Regions from separate parts of the Klebsiella electrica genome, predicted to be linked through region 1. Evidence: predicted binding sites of a transcription regulator. Region 1 holds the regulator's gene; each other region holds the start of a gene.
What was found. Region 1 encodes CRP, which controls carbon source genes, mostly activating them, when cyclic AMP is high. Its sites were predicted from a motif close to ATGTGANNNNNNTCACAT; they were not measured.
Positions count from the first base shown of each region.

Region 2: a site for CRP is predicted at 1,227-1,244, ahead of Electrica_RS03525 (2-hydroxycarboxylate transporter family protein). Genes of this name have one in related genera too.
Region 3: a site for CRP is predicted at 634-651, ahead of serC (3-phosphoserine/phosphohydroxythreonine transaminase). Genes of this name have one in related genera too.
Region 4: a site for CRP is predicted at 1,307-1,324, ahead of udp (uridine phosphorylase). Genes of this name have one in related genera too.

Region 1 is NZ_CP041247.1:400,597-402,800, reverse strand. It holds gene Electrica_RS01805 (OsmC family protein) at 56-460, opposite strand; gene crp (cAMP-activated global transcriptional regulator CRP) at 767-1,399, shown strand; gene Electrica_RS01795 (YccS/YhfK family putative transporter) at 1,451-2,204, shown strand, end outside.
Region 2 is NZ_CP041247.1:729,455-731,658, reverse strand. It holds gene Electrica_RS03525 (2-hydroxycarboxylate transporter family protein) at 1-1,170, opposite strand, end outside; gene Electrica_RS28355 (hypothetical protein) at 1,388-1,609, shown strand; gene Electrica_RS03520 (ATP-binding protein) at 1,518-2,204, shown strand, end outside.
Region 3 is NZ_CP041247.1:3,490,301-3,492,504, reverse strand. It holds gene ycaO (30S ribosomal protein S12 methylthiotransferase accessory factor YcaO) at 1-161, opposite strand, end outside; gene serC (3-phosphoserine/phosphohydroxythreonine transaminase) at 775-1,863, shown strand; gene aroA (3-phosphoshikimate 1-carboxyvinyltransferase) at 1,936-2,204, shown strand, end outside.
Region 4 is NZ_CP041247.1:5,055,795-5,057,998, forward strand. It holds gene rmuC (DNA recombination protein RmuC) at 1-282, opposite strand, end outside; gene udp (uridine phosphorylase) at 422-1,183, opposite strand; gene Electrica_RS24175 (dienelactone hydrolase family protein) at 1,450-2,204, shown strand, end outside.

The DNA of each region.
Region 1 (2,204 bases):
GCGGCGCGACAAAACGGTGTCAACCCGGTACGCTCGCGCCACCGGGTATCTGGCATTACGCCTCCACCACCTCAAACGAGTGGGTGATGTTCACCGCTTTTTGCAGCATCAGCGCCACCGAGCAGTATTTCTCCGCCGACAGATCCACCGCACGGGAAACGGCCGCCTCTTTCAGCTCTTTGCCGGTGACGATAAAATGCAGATTGATATGGGTAAACAGGCGCGGCGCCTCTTCCCGACGTTCAGACGTCAGCTTGACTTCACAGTTAGTCACGTTGTGGCGACCTTTCTGCAAAATAGACACGACATCAATAGCGCTGCATCCGCCCGCCGCCATCAGCACCATCTCCATCGGGCTTGGCGCTTTATCTCCGGAGTTGCCGTCCATCAGAATCTGGTGACCTGACGCCGACTCTCCGATGAAGGTTAACCCTTCCACCCATTTCACACGAGCTTGCATAAAATTTAACTCCAAGGTTGCAATTTTCCTGACAGATTACGCGTACATAACAATTCTCGCAACGGAAGGCGACCTGCATCATGCTGAAGCGAGACACCAGGAGACATACGGCAAAAGCTATGCTAAAACAGTCGGGATGCTACAGTATTACATTGATGTACTGCATGTATGCAGAGGAGTTCACATTACAGGCTGAAGAAAAATCACCAGCCCGTTTCCCAGGCATAGGGAAACAATACGATTGCATGCCCGGATGCCGTGTAGTGTCGGCACCCGGAGATAGCTTATAACAGAGGATAACCGCGCATGGTGCTTGGCAAACCGCAAACAGACCCTACCCTCGAATGGTTCTTGTCTCATTGCCACATTCATAAGTACCCATCTAAAAGCACGCTGATCCACCAGGGTGAAAAAGCAGAAACGTTGTACTACATCGTCAAAGGCTCTGTGGCTGTGCTCATCAAGGATGAAGAAGGTAAAGAGATGATCCTCTCTTACCTCAACCAGGGCGATTTCATCGGTGAATTAGGCTTGTTTGAAGAAGGCCAGGAGCGTAGCGCCTGGGTACGTGCGAAAACCGCATGTGAAGTGGCCGAAATCTCCTACAAAAAATTCCGTCAGCTCATTCAGGTTAACCCGGATATCCTGATGCGCTTGTCATCGCAGATGGCTCGCCGTCTGCAGGTGACCTCAGAAAAAGTGGGTAACCTTGCCTTCCTCGACGTCACCGGGCGCATCGCTCAGACGCTGCTGAACCTGGCAAAACAGCCGGATGCGATGACCCACCCTGATGGTATGCAAATTAAAATTACCCGCCAGGAAATCGGTCAGATCGTGGGTTGTTCCCGTGAAACCGTTGGCCGTATCCTGAAGATGCTGGAAGATCAGAATCTGATCTCCGCCCACGGTAAAACTATCGTCGTATACGGTACCCGTTAAGTCGATAAAAACGGCGTGTTGCGTCCGCAATACGCCGTTTTTGTTTCCCCTATGTGGCGCAGGCTGATTTACCACCCGGAAGTCAACTATGCACTGCGGCAAACGCTGGTGTTGTGCTTGCCGGTTGCAACAGGCCTCCTCCTCGGGCACTTACAGCAAGGTCTGTTGTTCTCGCTGGTACCCGCCTGCTGTAACGTCGCCGGTCTGGATACCCCGCACAAACGCTTTTTTAAGCGTCTGATTATTGGCGGTTCGTTATTTGCCGGCTGTAGTCTGGTTGTCCAGCTTCTTCTTCAGCAGGACATCCCGCTGCCCTTGATTCTCAGTGGCCTGACGCTGCTGCTCGGCGTAACGGCGGAGATCAGCTCTCTGCACGCCAGGCTACTGCCCGCTTCGCTCATTGCCGCTATCTTCACCCTGAGCCTCGCTGGCAATATGCCCGTCTGGGAGCCGCTGCTGATCTACGCCCTCGGGACGCTGTGGTACGGCCTGTTTAGCTGGTTCTGGTTTTGGCTATGGCGCGAGCAGCCGCTGCGTGAATCGCTGAGCCTGCTCTATCGGGAGCTGGCTAACTACTGCGAAGCCAAATACAGCCTGCTGACCCAGCACATCGATCCGGGCACTTCGCTGCCGCCGTTGCTCACGCGCCAGCAGAAGGTAGTGGACCTGATCACCCAATGCTACCAGCAGATGCATATGCTGGCGGCAAACCAGCGCAACGACCAAAAGCGCCTGCTGCGGGTGTTTCAGATGGCGCTGGATTTACAGGAACATATCTCCGTCAGCCTGCACCAACCGGAAGAAG
Region 2 (2,204 bases), 330 kb from region 1:
CTTTTTGCCGACGAAGAAACCGGTCGCCACCAGCGCAGAGACGGTGCTGATAATCACCAGCAGGTTACTGACGGTGAAAGCGGCGACCAGTTCGTGCCACGGGGTGATAGCCACGCCGACGGCAAACAGGATGGGATAGGTCACAGAGGTCTGGAAGAATTTGTAGACCACCTGCGAACCTTCAAGAATGCGCGGGGAGACGCCGTTAAACAGCTTCACCAGCACCGCCATAAACAGCATGCCAACCGGTGCAGGCAGACCAATCAGCTTGTGACCCAGCATCCCCAGCATATAAAGCAGTACCGCCAGCAGCGCGCCGGAGGCGATGGTGGTGACGTCGACTTTTCCGGAGGAGGCAGGCTGTGCAGCGGTTTCATCGCTATTCGCGCGGTTGGGCATCAACTGGCCTTCACCGGTCAGGTGCGGATAGCGTTTGCCAAGCTGGTTCAGACAGCCGGAGATGATAATGGCGGTGAGGCCGCCGAGCATCACCATCGGCAGGACGCGTCCCAGCGCCACGCCCTGATCCATATGCAGCAACGTCGCATAGCCTATCGAGAGCGGGATCGCCCCTTCACCCACGCCGCCCGCCATGATCGGCAGGATGATGAAGAAGAAGATCTGGAACGGTTCAAGGCCGAGTGCCAGCCCCACGCCCATGCCGACGATCATGCCGACAATTTCACCGCACAGCATCGGGAAGAAGATGCGCAGAAAGCCCTGGATCAGCACCGTGCGGTTCATACTCATGATGCTGCCGACAATAATGCAGCAGATGTAGAGGTAGAGAATATTGGTGGATTTGTAGAATTTGGTGGTGGACTCCACCACCACATCCGGCAGCAGGCCATAGTAGACCAGCGCCGAAGGGATGAAGGTCGCGCAAATCGCCGCCGCGCCGAGTTTGCCGACGATCGGCAGGCGTTTACCGAACTCGCCGCAGGCAAAACCAAAAAACGCCAGCGTGGCAACCATCACCACGATATCGCTCGGTAACTTCCCCCCCAGACAATCGATGGCGATAAGCAGCCCGGCAAGAACAAACAGCGGTAAAGGAATGATCCCCACTTTCCAGCTATCCATAATATGCCACCAGCGCTCTTTGAACGAAGGTTTGTGAATATCAATTGGATCCTGAGTAACAGAGAAAGAATCGTCAGTCGTGCTCATAATTAAGCCCCTTGGTTATTTTGTGCAGGCAGCTTAATGTGCCCAAAGCAGACTTAATGTGAGGATCAGCATATTAAAACCGAAACTTTAATGGGGGCTATGGTTTTAATGGTTTCTTTTATTTTATGTGATTCACAGTTTATTTATTAGCGTGGTTTTTATGGTTTATTTTCTAAAATGAACAAACGAATAACATTTATTAACGTAAATTTAAGATATGCTGCGGCAGCAATATTTTCGGCGTGCCGGGCGCTTGTGCAAAGGATCACAAGTTTCCGGCAAAGCAGATGCCAGCCGGAAAAAAGATGATATATTAGCCACTTCCATTGATAGCCTGCGTGATAGCGATGAAAATGTCATTTCAAATAAAGCTGTTCATTTCACTGACGGCCTTTTTCTCAGTACTGTTGGTGCTGTTGGGAGGCTATTATTATATTGATGTCGAAAAGCAGCTGTATATGGAAATGAGCATGCGGGCAAAAATACAAGCAGAAGAAATCGCCATCATCCCTGTATTACGCGAAAATATCGCCAGAAAGGATATTCCTGCAATCACTAATTTTATGCAAAAAATAGCGGCGCGCAGCGACGCCAGTTTTATTGTCGTCGGCGATAACCAGGGCCGTCATTTGTTTCATTCGGCCTTCGCCGACCGGGTCGGCACTCTGCTTGTCGGCGGCGATAACGAGGAGGTGCTGAAGGGCGAAACCACCACCACCATTCGCCAGGGCGGTCTGGGGATTTCGCTACGCAGCAAAGCACCTGTCTTCAGTGAAGATGGTCAGGTGGTGGGTATTGTCTCCGTGGGCTATCTCACCAGCTACCTTGATACCATCACCGTCAGTAAAGCCGTCAATATCCTGATCGCTGCCATTTTGCTGCTCGTGGCCCTGTTTGTGTTCTCGTGGTTTTTCACCCGCAGCATTAAGAAGCAAATTTTCTCGCTGGAGCCGCGTGAAATCGGCCTGCTGGTGCGCCAGCAAAAGGCGATGATGGAGTCTATCTACGAAGGGGTGATCGCTATCGATGACCAT
Region 3 (2,204 bases), 2.2 Mb from region 1:
GAGCACGCTTTATCACGGATATGTACTGACCATACGTGCGGTACGGGATTCAGCCATGAGGCCTCTTCAATATCAAATCCGAGGTCGAGCAATTTCTGCTGGAAGCGAGCGATGGAATCTTCCAGGGCGGCATCTTTGCCGGGAATAAATGTTTGAGTCATGGCGATCACTTTTATCGTACGTAAAGCGCGCAATGATACGGCTTTTAGATGACCGGCGCTATCTTCATCGTCTGGCTATCCGTACTGACCTCTGATAACTGTGCAGGCGTTAACCATGCAGGCATTTGACTGGCATCGTATGGCGCTGCGGATAACGGTGTTGAACAGCCGGGACAGGTCCGGTTGGTTATGCCGGAAACCCACGGGCAAATCATTCTCTACGATGATCGGACCCGGACGCCAAAGCCGGTCTGGCCATTTTCCCGCCGCCCCACAACGCAAGCTCGTCACCCTTGTGCGCGACGATAAATATGCCGGCGTAGGTTGTAGCGCAGTTCTTAAGCTCCGCGCCGGGGATAAACAATTATCTCCACGCTGCGCAACTGCAGAATGGTCGCGGGCCAGCAGGGCGAAAAGCGTCACCTGACAGCAATTATGTCGGTTTTATGACGTCAAGCTGGCAGATTCTTTTGTGTGAGCGAGGCCGCATTTTCCCGACGCTCAGTTTTAGCCATTGCGGTGCGTGTCACTGAATGATAAAACCGATAGCCACAGGAATAACTTATGCCCGCGACGGTTCGCGGGTAAATAACATAGCAAGTGGTGAGGGGAAATGGCTCAGGTCTATAACTTCAGTTCAGGCCCGGCAATGCTGCCGGCGGAAGTACTCAAACTGGCGCAAAAGGAACTGTGCGACTGGAACGGTTTGGGGACGTCGGTGATGGAAATCAGCCACCGTGGTAAAGAGTTCATTAAGGTGGCTGAAGAAGCGGAACAGGATTTTCGCTCCCTGCTCAATATTCCTTCCAATTATAAAGTTTTATTCTGCCACGGCGGCGGTCGCGGACAGTTTGCCGGTATCCCGCTGAACCTGCTTGGCGATAAAACCGTTGCCGACTACGTCGATGCGGGCTACTGGGCGGCCAGTGCGGTAAAAGAAGCGCATAAATACTGCACGCCGAACGTGATCGACGCCAAAATCACCGTTGACGGCCTGCGCGCGGTTAAGCCGATGAGCGAATGGCAGCTGACTCCGGGGGCTGCCTACCTGCACTACTGCCCGAACGAAACCATTGACGGTATTGCCATTGAAGAAGCGCCAAACTTTGGCGACGATGTGGTCGTCACGGCGGATTTGTCATCGACGATTTTATCCCGTGAAATTGATGTTAGCCGCTATGGCGTGATCTACGCGGGCGCGCAGAAAAACATCGGTCCTGCTGGCCTGACGCTGATTATTGTGCGCGAAGATCTGCTGGGTAAAGCCAGCGTAGCCTGCCCATCGATTCTGGATTACTCCATTCTGTCCGCCAATGACTCCATGTTTAACACGCCGCCGACATTTGCCTGGTACCTGTCAGGTCTGGTGTTTAAATGGCTGAAAGAGCAGGGCGGGGTTGCCGCTATGGATAAAATCAACCAGCAGAAAGCCGACCTGCTCTATAGCACCATCGATAACAGCGCTTTCTATCGCAATGATGTCGCTGCGGCGAACCGCTCGCGCATGAACGTCCCGTTCCAGTTGGCCGATAGCGCGCTGGATAAACTGTTCCTTGAAGAGTCCTTTGCCGCCGGTCTGCATGCGCTGAAAGGCCACCGCGTAGTGGGCGGCATGCGTGCCTCTATCTATAACGCGATGCCGCTGGCGGGCGTGCAGGCACTGACCGACTTTATGCAGGATTTTGAACGCCGCCACGGCTAATCACCCTCCTGCTTTTCATCCCCGCAGCGGGTCTGCGGGGTTTTTATTCTGTTTGTTTGAGAGTTTAGTTTGATGGAATCCCTGACGTTACAACCCATTGCGCGAGTCGATGGCACCGTGAACCTGCCTGGGTCAAAAAGTGTCTCTAACCGCGCTTTGCTGCTGGCGGCTTTGGCCCGTGGCACCACGGTGCTGACCAACCTGCTGGACAGCGACGATGTACGCCATATGCTGAATGCCCTGAGCGCCCTGGGAGTTCATTACGTTCTGTCTGCTGACCGTACCCGCTGTGAAGTGACCGGCAACGGTGGGCCGCTGCTGGTCGGTAGCGCGTTGGAGCT
Region 4 (2,204 bases), 610 kb from region 1:
GGTAGATTCAAGGCGGGTGGTGACTTCGCGGAGATCGGCCTCCAGAGAGCTATTGATGTCGCGCAGGCTGCGCAGTTCGTTATTCAGCAGCTCGCATTCATCGCGCCAGTGGGCCTCCTGCACCAGCTGCTGGCGCGCGGCGCTGAGTTCGATATCCAGTTCGCGACGCTCCTCGATAAGATCGGCGCGCACCTGGTCAGCTTTGGCTTTAGTCGCCAGCCATCCTGCGACCAGCCCTACGGCCAGCGCCACAACGGCACTTATCACAATCGAGATATCCACAACGCCCCCTGCGGCAACAGCTTACGACACAAAAATAGAATTGTGCTGTATAAACGTCCAGTTTAAAAGCGATTTCCTGCGAGGCGCCGCGCAAAAAACAAAGGCCGGAAGATCCGGCCCTGGGGTGAGAAGCGAGGAATTACAGCAGGCGGCGAGCCGCTTCCACGACGATTTTTACCGCGTGGCTTTCGGTTTGCTTCATGGTTTCCGCGTTCGGAATTTCCTGCTGGGTACGGTTGACGATAACTCCGGCGACCATCCCGGCACGCAGCCCCTGGCTGGCGCACATGGTCAGCAGGGTCGCTGACTCCATCTCGTAGTTCATGACTCCCATGGACTGCCACTCTTCCATAGAACCTTTAAAACGGCTGACCACGCGACCGGAGAAGGTGTCGTAGCGCTCCTGGCCTGGGTAGAAGGTGTCAGACGATGCGGTCACGCCGATATGGGTGGTCGCCCCGATCGATTTTGCCGCTTCCACCAGCGCAGTGGTGCAGGCAAAGTCAGCCACCGCCGGGTATTCCATCGGCGCAAAGTGCAGACTCGCGCCGTCGAGACGTACGGATGCGGTGGTGACCAGCACGTCGCCAACGTTAATGTGTGGCTGGATAGCACCGGTGGTGCCGATACGCAGGAAGGTCCGAATCCCCAGTTGCGCCAGTTCTTCAACGGCAATGGACGTTGACGGGCCGCCGATACCGGTAGAGCAGACAATGACCGACTTGCCATCCAGTTCAGCACGCCAGGAAGTAAATTCGCGATGAGATGCCAGTTTGACCGGCTTATCCATCAGCGCGGCGATCTTTTCCACACGCTCCGGATCGCCAGGGACGATAGCCAGCGTAGCCCCTTGTAAATCGTTTTTGGTGAGGCCGAGATGAAAAACATCAGACTTAGACATAAAAAACTCCTCTGTGGGTCGAATTATCAGCAGAAGCAAAACGGTACTGTACAGAAGCTATTTGCTTAATTTTGTGACAAAAATCACCATGAACAAAAATCATTGCAATGATTTTCCATCAAAAAGTGATAGTCGTCACATTAACAAGTTATATTCAGCGGGTCTGAACAAAAGATAGCCTGTTTCAGGCACTGTGCTTTGTTAACGTCCGGTCGATAGCGTCTATAGTTATCGATGCGCTAATAAATAAGGGTACGGAGAATACCATGACCACAACCAAGCAACCTGGCTTTGCGCCTGCAGCCACACCACACGCTTCTACCGCCGTTCATACCTCGGAGGAGAGCATCACCACAGGCGAAACGTCGATCCCCACCCAGGGAGAGCACATGCCGGCGTATCATGCTCGTCCGAAGAATGCCGATGGCCTGCTCCCGGTCGTTATCGTTGTTCAGGAAATTTTCGGCGTCCATGAACATATCCGCGACATTTGCCGCCGCCTGGCGCAGGAGGGGTATCTGGCTATCGCACCAGAGCTCTACTTCCGCCAGGGCGATCCGAATGACTATACCGATATCCCCACCCTGTTCCAGGAACTGGTCAGCAAAGTGCCGGATGCGCAGGTGCTGGCCGACCTCGACCATGTCGCCAGCTGGGCCGCACGCCACGGAGGCGATGCTCATCGTCTGCTGATCACCGGCTTCTGCTGGGGTGGACGCATTACCTGGCTTTATGCCGCCCACAACCCGCAGCTGAAAGCCGCTGTCGCCTGGTACGGGAAGCTGGTCGGGCAGAAAACCCTGAACTCAGCGAAATATCCGCTGGATATCGCCGTTGATCTCAACGCGCCGGTGCTGGGGTTGTACGGTGGCAAAGACGCCAGCATTCCGCAGGATACGGTGGAAACCATGCGCCAGGCGCTTCGCGCGGCCAACGCCAAAGCGGAGATCATCGTCTACCCACAAGCCGATCACGCCTTTAACGCCGATTATCGCGCCAGCTATCATGAAGAGTCGGCCAA